One region of the Xanthomonas sp. WHRI 1810A genome, then DNA from elsewhere that is predicted to be linked to it. Evidence: riboswitches for the same ligand, from Rfam matches in the RefSeq annotation. Region 1 holds a riboswitch; each other region holds the start of a gene.
The links. A riboswitch is a leader RNA that binds a small molecule or an ion and turns the genes downstream of it on or off. The one in region 1 is predicted to bind cobalamin.
Positions count from the first base shown of each region.

Region 2: linked by a shared signal. The riboswitch ahead of cobO (cob(I)yrinic acid a,c-diamide adenosyltransferase) and the one ahead of ABQX22_RS22255 (CbtB domain-containing protein) in region 1 are both predicted to bind cobalamin.
Region 3: linked by a shared signal. The riboswitch ahead of ABQX22_RS05860 (ABC transporter substrate-binding protein) and the one ahead of ABQX22_RS22255 (CbtB domain-containing protein) in region 1 are both predicted to bind cobalamin.

Region 1 is NZ_JBEGED010000018.1:19,870-23,138, forward strand. It holds gene ABQX22_RS22250 (NAD(P)/FAD-dependent oxidoreductase) at 1-1,016, opposite strand, end outside; cobalamin riboswitch at 1,356-1,592, shown strand; gene ABQX22_RS22255 (CbtB domain-containing protein) at 1,691-1,891, shown strand; gene ABQX22_RS22260 (CbtA family protein) at 1,903-2,631, shown strand; gene ABQX22_RS22265 (cobalamin biosynthesis protein) at 2,628-3,041, shown strand; gene cobM (precorrin-4 C(11)-methyltransferase) at 3,142-3,269, shown strand, end outside.
Region 2 is NZ_JBEGED010000004.1:203,769-207,037, forward strand. It holds gene ABQX22_RS08735 (cobyrinate a,c-diamide synthase) at 1-940, opposite strand, end outside; gene cobO (cob(I)yrinic acid a,c-diamide adenosyltransferase) at 951-1,562, opposite strand; cobalamin riboswitch at 1,674-1,888, opposite strand; gene ABQX22_RS08745 (PQQ-dependent sugar dehydrogenase) at 2,038-3,269, shown strand, end outside.
Region 3 is NZ_JBEGED010000002.1:583,958-587,226, forward strand. It holds gene ABQX22_RS05850 (TetR/AcrR family transcriptional regulator) at 1-46, shown strand, start outside; gene ABQX22_RS05855 (epoxide hydrolase family protein) at 100-1,272, shown strand; cobalamin riboswitch at 1,316-1,511, shown strand; gene ABQX22_RS05860 (ABC transporter substrate-binding protein) at 1,652-2,665, shown strand; gene ABQX22_RS05865 (FecCD family ABC transporter permease) at 2,662-3,269, shown strand, end outside.

The DNA.
Region 1 (3,269 bases):
CAGCAGTGGGTGATCGGGGTGCCGGCCAGCATCGGGTAGATGTCGAGCATTTCCCGGTGCACGCGGGCCACATCGTGCTCATTCAAGGCATCGCGGAACGCCCCGCGAGTGCCCAGCACAAAGCGGCCGTCCTCGGTCTTGCGGAAATAGCGCAGCACCCGAAAAGTGTCGGACACCGGCAGCCCGTCGGGCAGCACCTGCGCCTGCAACTCGGCGGGCAGCGGCGCGGTGGCCGCCTGCAAACTCCACAAGGTGACGTAGGTGTGGGGCAGCGCGGGCAATAACGGGGAGGAATAGGCGTTGGTGGCGATGATGACCTGCTCGGCCTGAATCTCGCCGCCGGCGGTCAGCACGGTCCAGCCCGACGCTGAGCGACGCAGGCTGAGTGCTGCGCAGTGCTCGAAAATGGCCACGCCACGTTGCCGGGCGGCGGCGGCCAGTCCGTGCACGTACTCGAACGGCTGAAGCTGTCCGGCCCGGCGGTCCAGCAGCGCGCCCTGATAGATAGCGGTACCCAGCCGCTCGGCGACTTGCGGGCGATCGAGCATCTCAACGCCGGCGCCACGCGCCTGCCATTGCGCGGCACGGGCCTGCAGCAGGCTGAGGGCGTGCTCGTTGTGGGCGGCCTGAAGCCAGCCGTTCTGCTGTGCGCCACAGGCGATGCCGAGCCGGTCGATCAGGCGGAACACGTAATCGGACGCGTCCCCCACCAGTTCCACCATCGCCGCCCCCCGCGCCGGGCCGAACCGCGCGATCAGTTCGTCCGGGTTGAGCTTGAGGCCGGGAATCACCTGCCCGCCATTGCGCCCGGAAGCGCCTGCACCGATGGCCATTGCGTCGATGACCACCACCTCACCCTGGGCGCCGCCCTCCTCGCTCAACGCCAGCGCGGTAGACAGACCGGTGTAGCCCGCGCCGATTACTACGCAACGGGTACGTGTCGGCAAGCGCGCCGCCAGTGACGGACCGCAGGCATTTTCCTGCCAGAGGCAGTGAAAGACGTCGGTTATTTTCAAGATTCACCCGTATCGATTAACGATATGGTGCTAGGTATAGGCGATATGACGCAGCACGCAAGGCGATGTCCGTACACACGTCGTAATCGGTGTCATGGGGTCGTAATTCACCCGTGAGGTATCGATGTTCGATACGGCGTCAGACCATGTAGAAGTGAGCTAGCTCACGATGGCGGCCGCACATTCGACACATCGCCCGCGCCTGAAACAGCTATCGCGAGCAAGCTCACCGCTACACGGGAACTGGAATGCCGGCGAGACCTCGGTCGGACAAGCCCTGCGACAGCAGCCCCCTCCGCGAGGAGGCCGTCGATTGACGAAGCACCCTTACCATGCTTTCCTACACGCCTTGTTACGGGTGCCCCTCACAGGGTGAAACGGGAAACCGGTGCGTATCGGCCGCAAGGCTTGTGCAAGTCCGGCGCTGCCCCCGCAACGGTAAGCGAGAGAAGAGTCAATCCACTGTGTCTGTCATGGCTGTTGGCATGGGGCATGGGAAGGCGACTCTTGGAGGTGCACGCCGCGCGCGTTCTGCCCCTCGCAAGCCCGGAGACCGGCCCGCAACTGACACCTAACAAACCCGCGGTGGGCGGGCGCTGTTGAGTCTCTGCTGACGCCTGTCAGCGGGTTTCCCTGCGCTTTCCTGCTCGCTGATATTTTCAGAGGGACGCGCCATGTCGATCAGCACCACCACCCATGCAGCTTCCAGCACCCCCGCTACCGCTACCGCCACCCAAAGCCAACGCCTGACCGCTGCCGTCAGCGCAATGATCCTGGGTGCGTTCCTGGTCTACTTCGCCGGCTTCTCGCACATCGACGCGGTGCACAACGCGGCGCACGACACCCGTCACAGCTCTGCCTTTCCGTGCCATTGAGGCCTGACGCCATGTTCAAGCGTATCGCGCAAACGGCCGGGTTCACCGGGCTGATCGCGGCCCTGTTGCTAACCGTGCTGCAGAGTTTGTGGGTCGGGCCGCTGATTCATCTGGCGGAGACCTACGAAAAAGCCCCGGCTGCTCAAGCCGCTCAAGCCCACGAACATGCCGACGGCGCCATGCCCGGCCATGTGCATGATGCCGAAGCCTGGGAACCGGAAGACGGTTGGCAGCGGGTTACCTCCACCGCGGGCGGCAATCTGGTGGTGGCAGTCGGCTTCTCCTTGATGCTTGCGGCGCTGTACACCCTGCGCGCGCCGGCTCGTACGTCTCAGGGCGCACTCTGGGGTTTGGCAGGTTTTGCGGTGTTCGTCCTGGCGCCGACCCTCGGCCTGCCGCCCGAACTGCCCGGCACTGCGGCTGCGGACCTGACTCAGCGTCAGTTCTGGTGGATTGGCGCGGCGGCGTCGACGGCCGTTGGCCTGTCGCTGATCGTGTTCGGTCGGCATTGGGCGCTCAAGGCACTGGCCGTTGCGATTCTGGTGGTGCCCCATGTCATCGGCGCGCCGCAGCCCGTCGTTCATTCAAGCCTGGCCCCGGAAGCCCTGGCGGCGCAGTTCAAAACGGCCTCGCTGCTGACCAATTTCGTGTTCTGGGTGGCCATGGGCCTGATCAGCGCCTGGCTGTTCCGTCGTAACAACCCTGAGTTGCGCGCCACCGAACTGCCACAGGCCGCATGACCGCTACCCGCCTGCCGCCGACGCTGGTGGCGGGCATTGGATGCCGGCGGGGTTGTTCGGCCGGGTCGCTGCAGGCTTTGATTGAAAGCAGCCTCACGGACCACGGCCTTCGTATTGAAGCCATCACCGCCCTCGCCTCCATCAACCTGAAATCGTCGGAGCCGGGGCTGGTTGAGCTGGCCGAAGCGCTGGGGCTGCCGCTGGTGGTATTCAGCGCCGATGAACTGGCCAGGTTCGAGCCGCAGTTGAGCCATCGTTCGATGGCTGCGTTCGAGGCCACCGGTTGTTATGGCGTCGCAGAAAGCGCGGCGCTGGCGTTAGCTTCGCAGCTGCTCAACGCCCCGCATCGTTTATTGATCACCCGCTGCAAAACCCGCGACGCTACGTTCGCCCTTGCCGGACTCCTGTAGGAGCGCGCTTGCCCGCGATTGCGTAGTGTCAGGCGATACATCGGTTGCAGAACGTTCCCATTCGCGGGCAAGCGCGCTCCTACAGTTCAAGGAATTCACCATGACCGTTTTTTTCATCGGCGCAGGCCCCGGCGACCCGGAACTGATCACGGTCAAGGGCCAACGCCTGATCCGCAGTTGCCCGGTCATCATCTACGCAGGCTCCTTGGTCCCGGAAGCCGTGCTGGA
Region 2 (3,269 bases), on a different contig from region 1:
CGGCATGGTGCTGGCGAATCGCTTCAATCATGGGGGTGTTTTCCCCCAGCGCCACGTGGTGCAGCTCGGGGTAGCCACCCGGCAGATACAGGCTGTCGGCATCCGGCAAGCGTTGATCGCGAATGGGCGAGAAAAACAACAACTCGGCGCCCATGGCCCGCAGCAGGTCGAGGCTGGCGCCGTACATGAACGCAAAGGCCTCGTCGTGGGCGATGGCGATGCGCACGCCTTCGAGCAAGCGTTCTGCGGCCACGAACTCAGGGGCTTCGAAGGTAACGGCGGGCGGCAACGCGACTTCGCAGGTGCTGGCCAGGGCATTAGCCGCCGAGTCGAGGCGCACATCGAGATCGTTCAATTCGCTGGCTTGCACCAGACCCAGATGGCGGCTCGGCAGTTCGATACCGGTTTCCCGGGACAACGCGCCGTACCAGCGCAGGCCTTCGGTAAGGCTGCCCTCCAATAGTTGCGCGTGACGTACGGTGCCGACCCGGTTGGCCAGCACGCCGGCAAACGGCAGATCCGGCTGATAGCGCGCCAGGCCCAACGCCAGCGCGCCGAAGGTCTGGGCCATGGCCGTGCCGTCGATAACGCCCAGCACCGGCACGCCGAAACGTCGGGCAAGGTCCGCGCTGGACGGCGTGCCGTCGAACAGCCCCATCACGCCCTCGATCAGAATCAGGTCAGCGTCCGCGGCGGCTTCCCACAACAGGCGTCGGCTTTCGTCCTCGCCCACCATCCACATGTCCAGCTGGTAAACCGGGTTGCCGCTGGCGCGTTCGAGGATCATCGGGTCAAGAAAATCCGGACCGCATTTGAACACACGGACCTTACGCCCCTGATTGCGGTGCAAACGGGCGAGCGCGGCGGTCACCGTGGTCTTGCCCTGCCCGGAGGCAGGCGCGGCAATCAGTACCGCCGGGCAGTGCCTGGCCTGACTCATGAACACTCACTCACAGTTCAATACCCTTCTGCGCGCGAATGCCGGACTGGAACGCGTGCTTGACCACGCTGATGTCCGACACCGTGTCCGACAGGTCGATCAGTTCCTGCTTGGCGCCACGGCCGGTGACCACCACGTGCTGCATCGGCGGACGCGCCTGCAGGTCGGCAAGCACTTGCTCCAGATCCAGGTAGCCGTGCTTGAGGGCGATGTTGAGTTCGTCGAGGATCACCAGGCCGATACCGGGGTCACGCAGCATGTCCTGGGTCACGCCCCACGCGGATTCGGCGGCGGCGATGTCGCGCTGGCGATCCTGGGTTTCCCAGGTAAAGCCCTCGCCCATGACGTGATAACGCACTTGCTCGGGGAAGCGGCGGAAAAACAGCTCCTCGCCGGTGCTGTTGCGGCCCTTGATGAACTGCACCACGCCGCACTGCATGCCGTGGCCCATGGCGCGGGCGAGCATGCCGAACGCCGAACTGCTTTTGCCTTTGCCGTTGCCGGTCAGCACCAGCAGCAGCCCGCATTCATTGGGGGCGCTGGCAATGCGCTCATCCATCACGGCCTTTTTGCGCAGCATCCGCGCCAGGTGGCGTTCGTCACGTTCGGGGGTTTCGCTCATCTCAGCTCTCCGCTTGAGGGCAGGTAAAACGCAGACGGAGCGCACGAGCAGGCACTGGCAACACGGCGCCCTTCAAGGCGGACCGCGGCGCAGAGCATCGCCCTCCGTGATGCTGTGGAATTGGATCAGGCCGGTCTCCGGACTCATGAGCGATACGTCGGGCCATGCGCCTTCCCATGCTCAGTGAGCACAGTGGCATCGTGCGTGGCTTTTTCTCATTTACCGTTGCGGAGGCAGCGCCGGGATCGAATTCAACGTTCTCACCGGCTTCCCTGTTTCACCCTGTCGAGACTGGTCCGAAGGGCACCTGAAACAAGGGGCGAAGGGTAGAGGGTTGAGGTATGAGCGTCAATCGACGCTGCGCCTGATCCGCGCATCCAGCCCGCACTTGGCCTATCGGTTGAAACTAAGCGGCGTAAGGTGTCTCTACCTAGGTACATAAAAATACCAACTGCCTACGAAATGGAGATCGACGATGTTCAAGCTCAGACCTCAAGTTGCTTTGGTTCTGCTGGTCGCCGGGGGCCTTGCCGCCTGCGGCGAATCCTCGAAACTGCAGGTCAGTGACGGCATGGGGACCTCCCCCAAGCTACCTGAACCCAACAAGACCCTGATCCCGACCGTGAACATCGCCCCTGCCGTGGGCTGGGCCGCCGGCGCCAAACCCACTGCCGCGCCGGGCACCCAGGTCGCCGCCTTCGCTGAAGGCCTGGACCACCCGCGCTGGCTGTACGTGCTGCCCAACGGTGACGTGCTGGTGGCCGAAACCAATTCCCCGCCCAAGCCCGATGATGGCAAAGGCATTCGCGGCTGGGTCATGGAAAAAGTCATGGGCCGTGCCGGTGCCGGCGTTCCCAGCCCGAACCGCATCACCCTGCTGCGCGACAAGGACCACGACGGTGTCGCTGAAACCCGCACGGTGTTTCTGCAAAACCTCAACTCGCCGTTCGGCATGGCGCTGGTGGGCAACAAGTTTTATGTGGCCGACACCGACCGCCTGATCAGCTTCAACTACGAGTCCGGCCAGACGTCCATCAGCGGCCAGCCCACCAAGGTTGTCGATCTGCCGGGTGGCACGCTCAACCATCACTGGACCAAGAACGTCATCGCCAGCAAGGACGGGACCAAGCTCTACGTCACCGTCGGTTCCAACAGTAACGTCGGCGAGAACGGCCTGGACAAGGAAGAAGGCCGCGCGGCGATTTGGGAAGTGGACCCGGCCACCGGCTCGCACCGGATTTTTGCCTCGGGCCTGCGCAATCCCAACGGGATGGCGTGGGAACCGAACACCGGCGCGTTGTGGACGGCCGTCAACGAGCGTGACGAGATTGGCAGCGATCTGGTCCCCGATTACGTGACGTCCGTGAAGGACGGTGCTTTCTATGGCTGGCCGTTCAGCTATTACGGCCAGCACGTGGACGTGCGCGTGACGCCACAAAATCCAGACCTGGTGGCCAAGGCCATCGCCCCGGATTTCGCCGTGGGTCCGCACACCGCCTCCCTGGGCCTGACGTTTGCTGACGGGAAAACCCTGCCGGCGCCGTTCACCGAAGGGCTGTTCATCGGTCAGCACGGCTCGTGGAACCGCAAACCGTACAGTGGCTACAAAGTGTTGTTCGTACCGTTCAAGAATGGCAAGCCGAGCGGCACACCGGTTGATCTGCTGACAGGCTTCCTGAGTTCGGACGAAAAAGCCCAGGGCCGCCC
Region 3 (3,269 bases), on a different contig from region 1:
GTTGCGTGTCACCGGCCCACTGTCGGTGGAAAGTCAGCAAACCTGACTGCCAGACGTTACTGCCGACCCTACCCTCTTTCCTCCCACCAGGTAGCTGACATGGCCATCCGTCCTTTCACGCTGTCCGTACCTTCCGAGCAACTGGACGACCTTCATCGGCGCCTGCTTGCGACGCGTCTGCCCGACACGCTGACCAGCGACAGCTGGAATGACGGCACCGCCGCGGTGTTCCTTCAGCGGCTGCTGAGTTACTGGACCGATGAATTTGACTGGCGTGCCCAGGAGCAGCGCATCAATCAGCTGCCGCAGTTCATGGCAGAGATCGACGGCCAGGCGATTCACTTCGTGCACCAGCGCGGGGTCGGGCCCAGACCGATGCCGCTGATCCTGACCCATGGCTGGCCGGGCTCGTTCCTGGAGATGGAAGACATCCTCCCGCGCCTGACGGATCCGGCGAAATATGGCGGTGACGCAGCCGATGCATTTGATGTGGTTGTGCCGTCCCTGCCGGGCTACGGCTGCTCCCCCGCCCCGACCGGCGCCGGGACCAGTACGCAGCAGATCGCTGACCTCTGGGCAGCGCTGATGGGCGAGCTGGGCTACGACCGGTTTGGCGCCCAGGGCGGGGACATCGGTGCCGGCGTGTCCATGTGGCTCGCCCGCCGCCACAGCGCCCGCATGATCGGCGCCCACCTCAATTTCATCCCCGGCAGTTTCAGGCCGCCCCTGGGGGACGACCAACAACCGTTAAGCGAGCAGGAACAGGACTTCCTCAATCGCGGCAGTCAATTTTCGGCCAGCGAAGGTGCCTACGCCGCGCTGCACGCCACCAAACCCCAGACCCTGGCGTTCGCCCTTTCCGACTCCCCGGCAGGCCTTGCGGCGTGGATCGTCGAGAAATTCCAGGCGTGGGTGGATCACTCCGGCAACCTGGAACAGGTGGTGCCGTTCGACACGCTGCTCAGCGACATTTCGCTGTACTGGTTCAGTGGCAACATTCAGGCGAGCCTGCGGCTGTACAAGGAAAACCGCCTGAACCCGCTGGTGTTCCCGGCCAATGAGCGCGTACAGACCCCCTTGGGCGTGGCGGTCTTTCCCAAGGAGCTGCCGATGCCCCCACGCAGTTGGGTGGAGCGCGTGTTCAATGTGCAGCGTTGGGAACACCTGCCGCGCGGCGGTCATTTCGCGGCGCTGGAGCAGCCCGATTTGCTGGCCGAGGAGATTCGACGCTTTTTCAGGCCGCTGCGGGATCAGGCGCCGCAGGCTCGATGAATCCCCAGACACGGCTGCAAGAATGGTGAAACACACTGCGATCGACTACCATGCCGGCGCCGGTTTCCACATGGGATTAATAGGGAATCCGTGATGCCTTGCGCGGCATCAAACGGAACTGCCCCCGCAACTGTAGGTGCTGAGCCTGCTCCTGAACTGCCACTGGAATCGCTTCCGGGAAGGCCGGAGCCAGGCGACGACGCACCAGTCAGGAGACCTGCCGGCCAAGCAAATCACTAACCGGCGGGGTGTCCGGGAAGGACATCCTTGCGCCGTGTGTCACCTCAGTGACCGGCACTTCTCTGCCGTTGACGGCAGCGTTCGATGATGTGTTTCCGGTCCGTACCCCTGCCCTGTACGGTCGACCGGAGATTGCGTCATGTTGTTGCCCCGCCTTGTCACCCTGGCCTGCACACTGGGCCTGTCCACCCTCGCCCACGCCGCGCCGACTCACTATCCCCTGACGGTCGAGAACTGCGGCAGCACGCTGACTTTCCAGCAGGCGCCGACCCGCGCCGTGACCATCGGCCAGGCCGGCACAGAAATGCTCTACGCCATGGGCTTGAGCGACAAGGTGGTGGGCACCTCGCTGTGGTTCAACGACGTGCTGGCCACGTACAAGACCGAGAACGACAAGATCCCGCGGCTGGCCGACAACGAACCGAGTTTCGAGTCGGTGATCGGGCAGCGTCCGGGGCTGGTGGCGGTGGAACTGGAGTGGATGGTGGGCCCGCAAGGCGTGGTCGGCACCCGGGAGCAGTTTCACGAACTGAAGATCCCGACCTACCTGATGCCTTCCGACTGCGAAGCCAAGGACAATCGGGTCGGTGCCGACGGCACGCGGCTGGAGGCGTTCCGCGTCGACAGCATTTACAAAAGCATCAGCCAGCTGGCCGAGATTTTCGATGTGCAGGACCGAGGCCAGCAACTGAACGCGGCACTCAAAGCCAGCATGGCCAAGTCCATCGCCACGGCGAAAACCAACGATTTGAAGCAGACCAGCGCGCTGTTCTGGTTCTCCAGTGCCAGCCTGGACATCGACCCCTATGTCGCCGGGCACAAGGGCATTCCGGACTTCATGCTCAACACCCTTGGCGTGCGTAACGTGGTGCAGTCCGACGAGGAATGGCCGACCGTGGGCTGGGAAACCATCGCCAAGGCCAACCCGACCTTCCTGATCATTGCGCGCATGGACCGCCGCCGCTTCCCGGCCGATGACTACCAGAAGAAGCTGGCATTCCTGCGCAGCGACCCCGTGACCCGCAACATGGACGCGGTCAAACAAAACCGCATCATCATCCTCGACGCCATGGCCATGCAGGCCAGCCTGAGAATGTTCGACGGCCTCGAAACCCTGGCAGCGGCCCTTAACGACTACGACCTGCCGAAATGACCGGGACCCTGACTCGTACGCTGCTGGCGTTGCTGATCCTGCTGCTGGCCGTGATCGCCGGTGTCGCCATCGGTGAAACCCGCATCGACCCTCAGGTCGTGCTCCAGGTGCTGGCCAACAAGCTATGGGCGGCGGGTTATGTGCTCGACCCCATCGACGAAGGCATCGTCTGGAATTACCGCCTGACCCGCGCCCTGGTGGCGGCGGCCTGCGGTGCAGGGCTGGCCACCTGCGGCGTGATCCTGCAATCGCTGCTGCGCAACCCGCTGGCCGATCCCTATCTGCTGGGAATTTCCGCCGGGGCGTCCACCGGCGCGGTGATGGTCGCGTTGCTGGGCCTGGGGGCGGGGCTGATTTCGCTGTCGGTGGGCGCCTTTGCCGGGGCGGTGGCGGCCTTCGCCGTGGTGGTCCTGCTGGCGCGCGCCAGTCAGTCACCCGGTGGCAACGGCCAGATCATTCTGGCGGGGATTGCCGGCTCGCAGCTGTTCAATGCGCTGACGGCGTTTCTCATCACCAAATCGGCCAGCTCCGAACAGGCCCGCGGCATCATGTTCTGGCTGCTGGGCAATCTCAGCGGCGTGCGCTGGCCGTCGGTGTGGCTGGC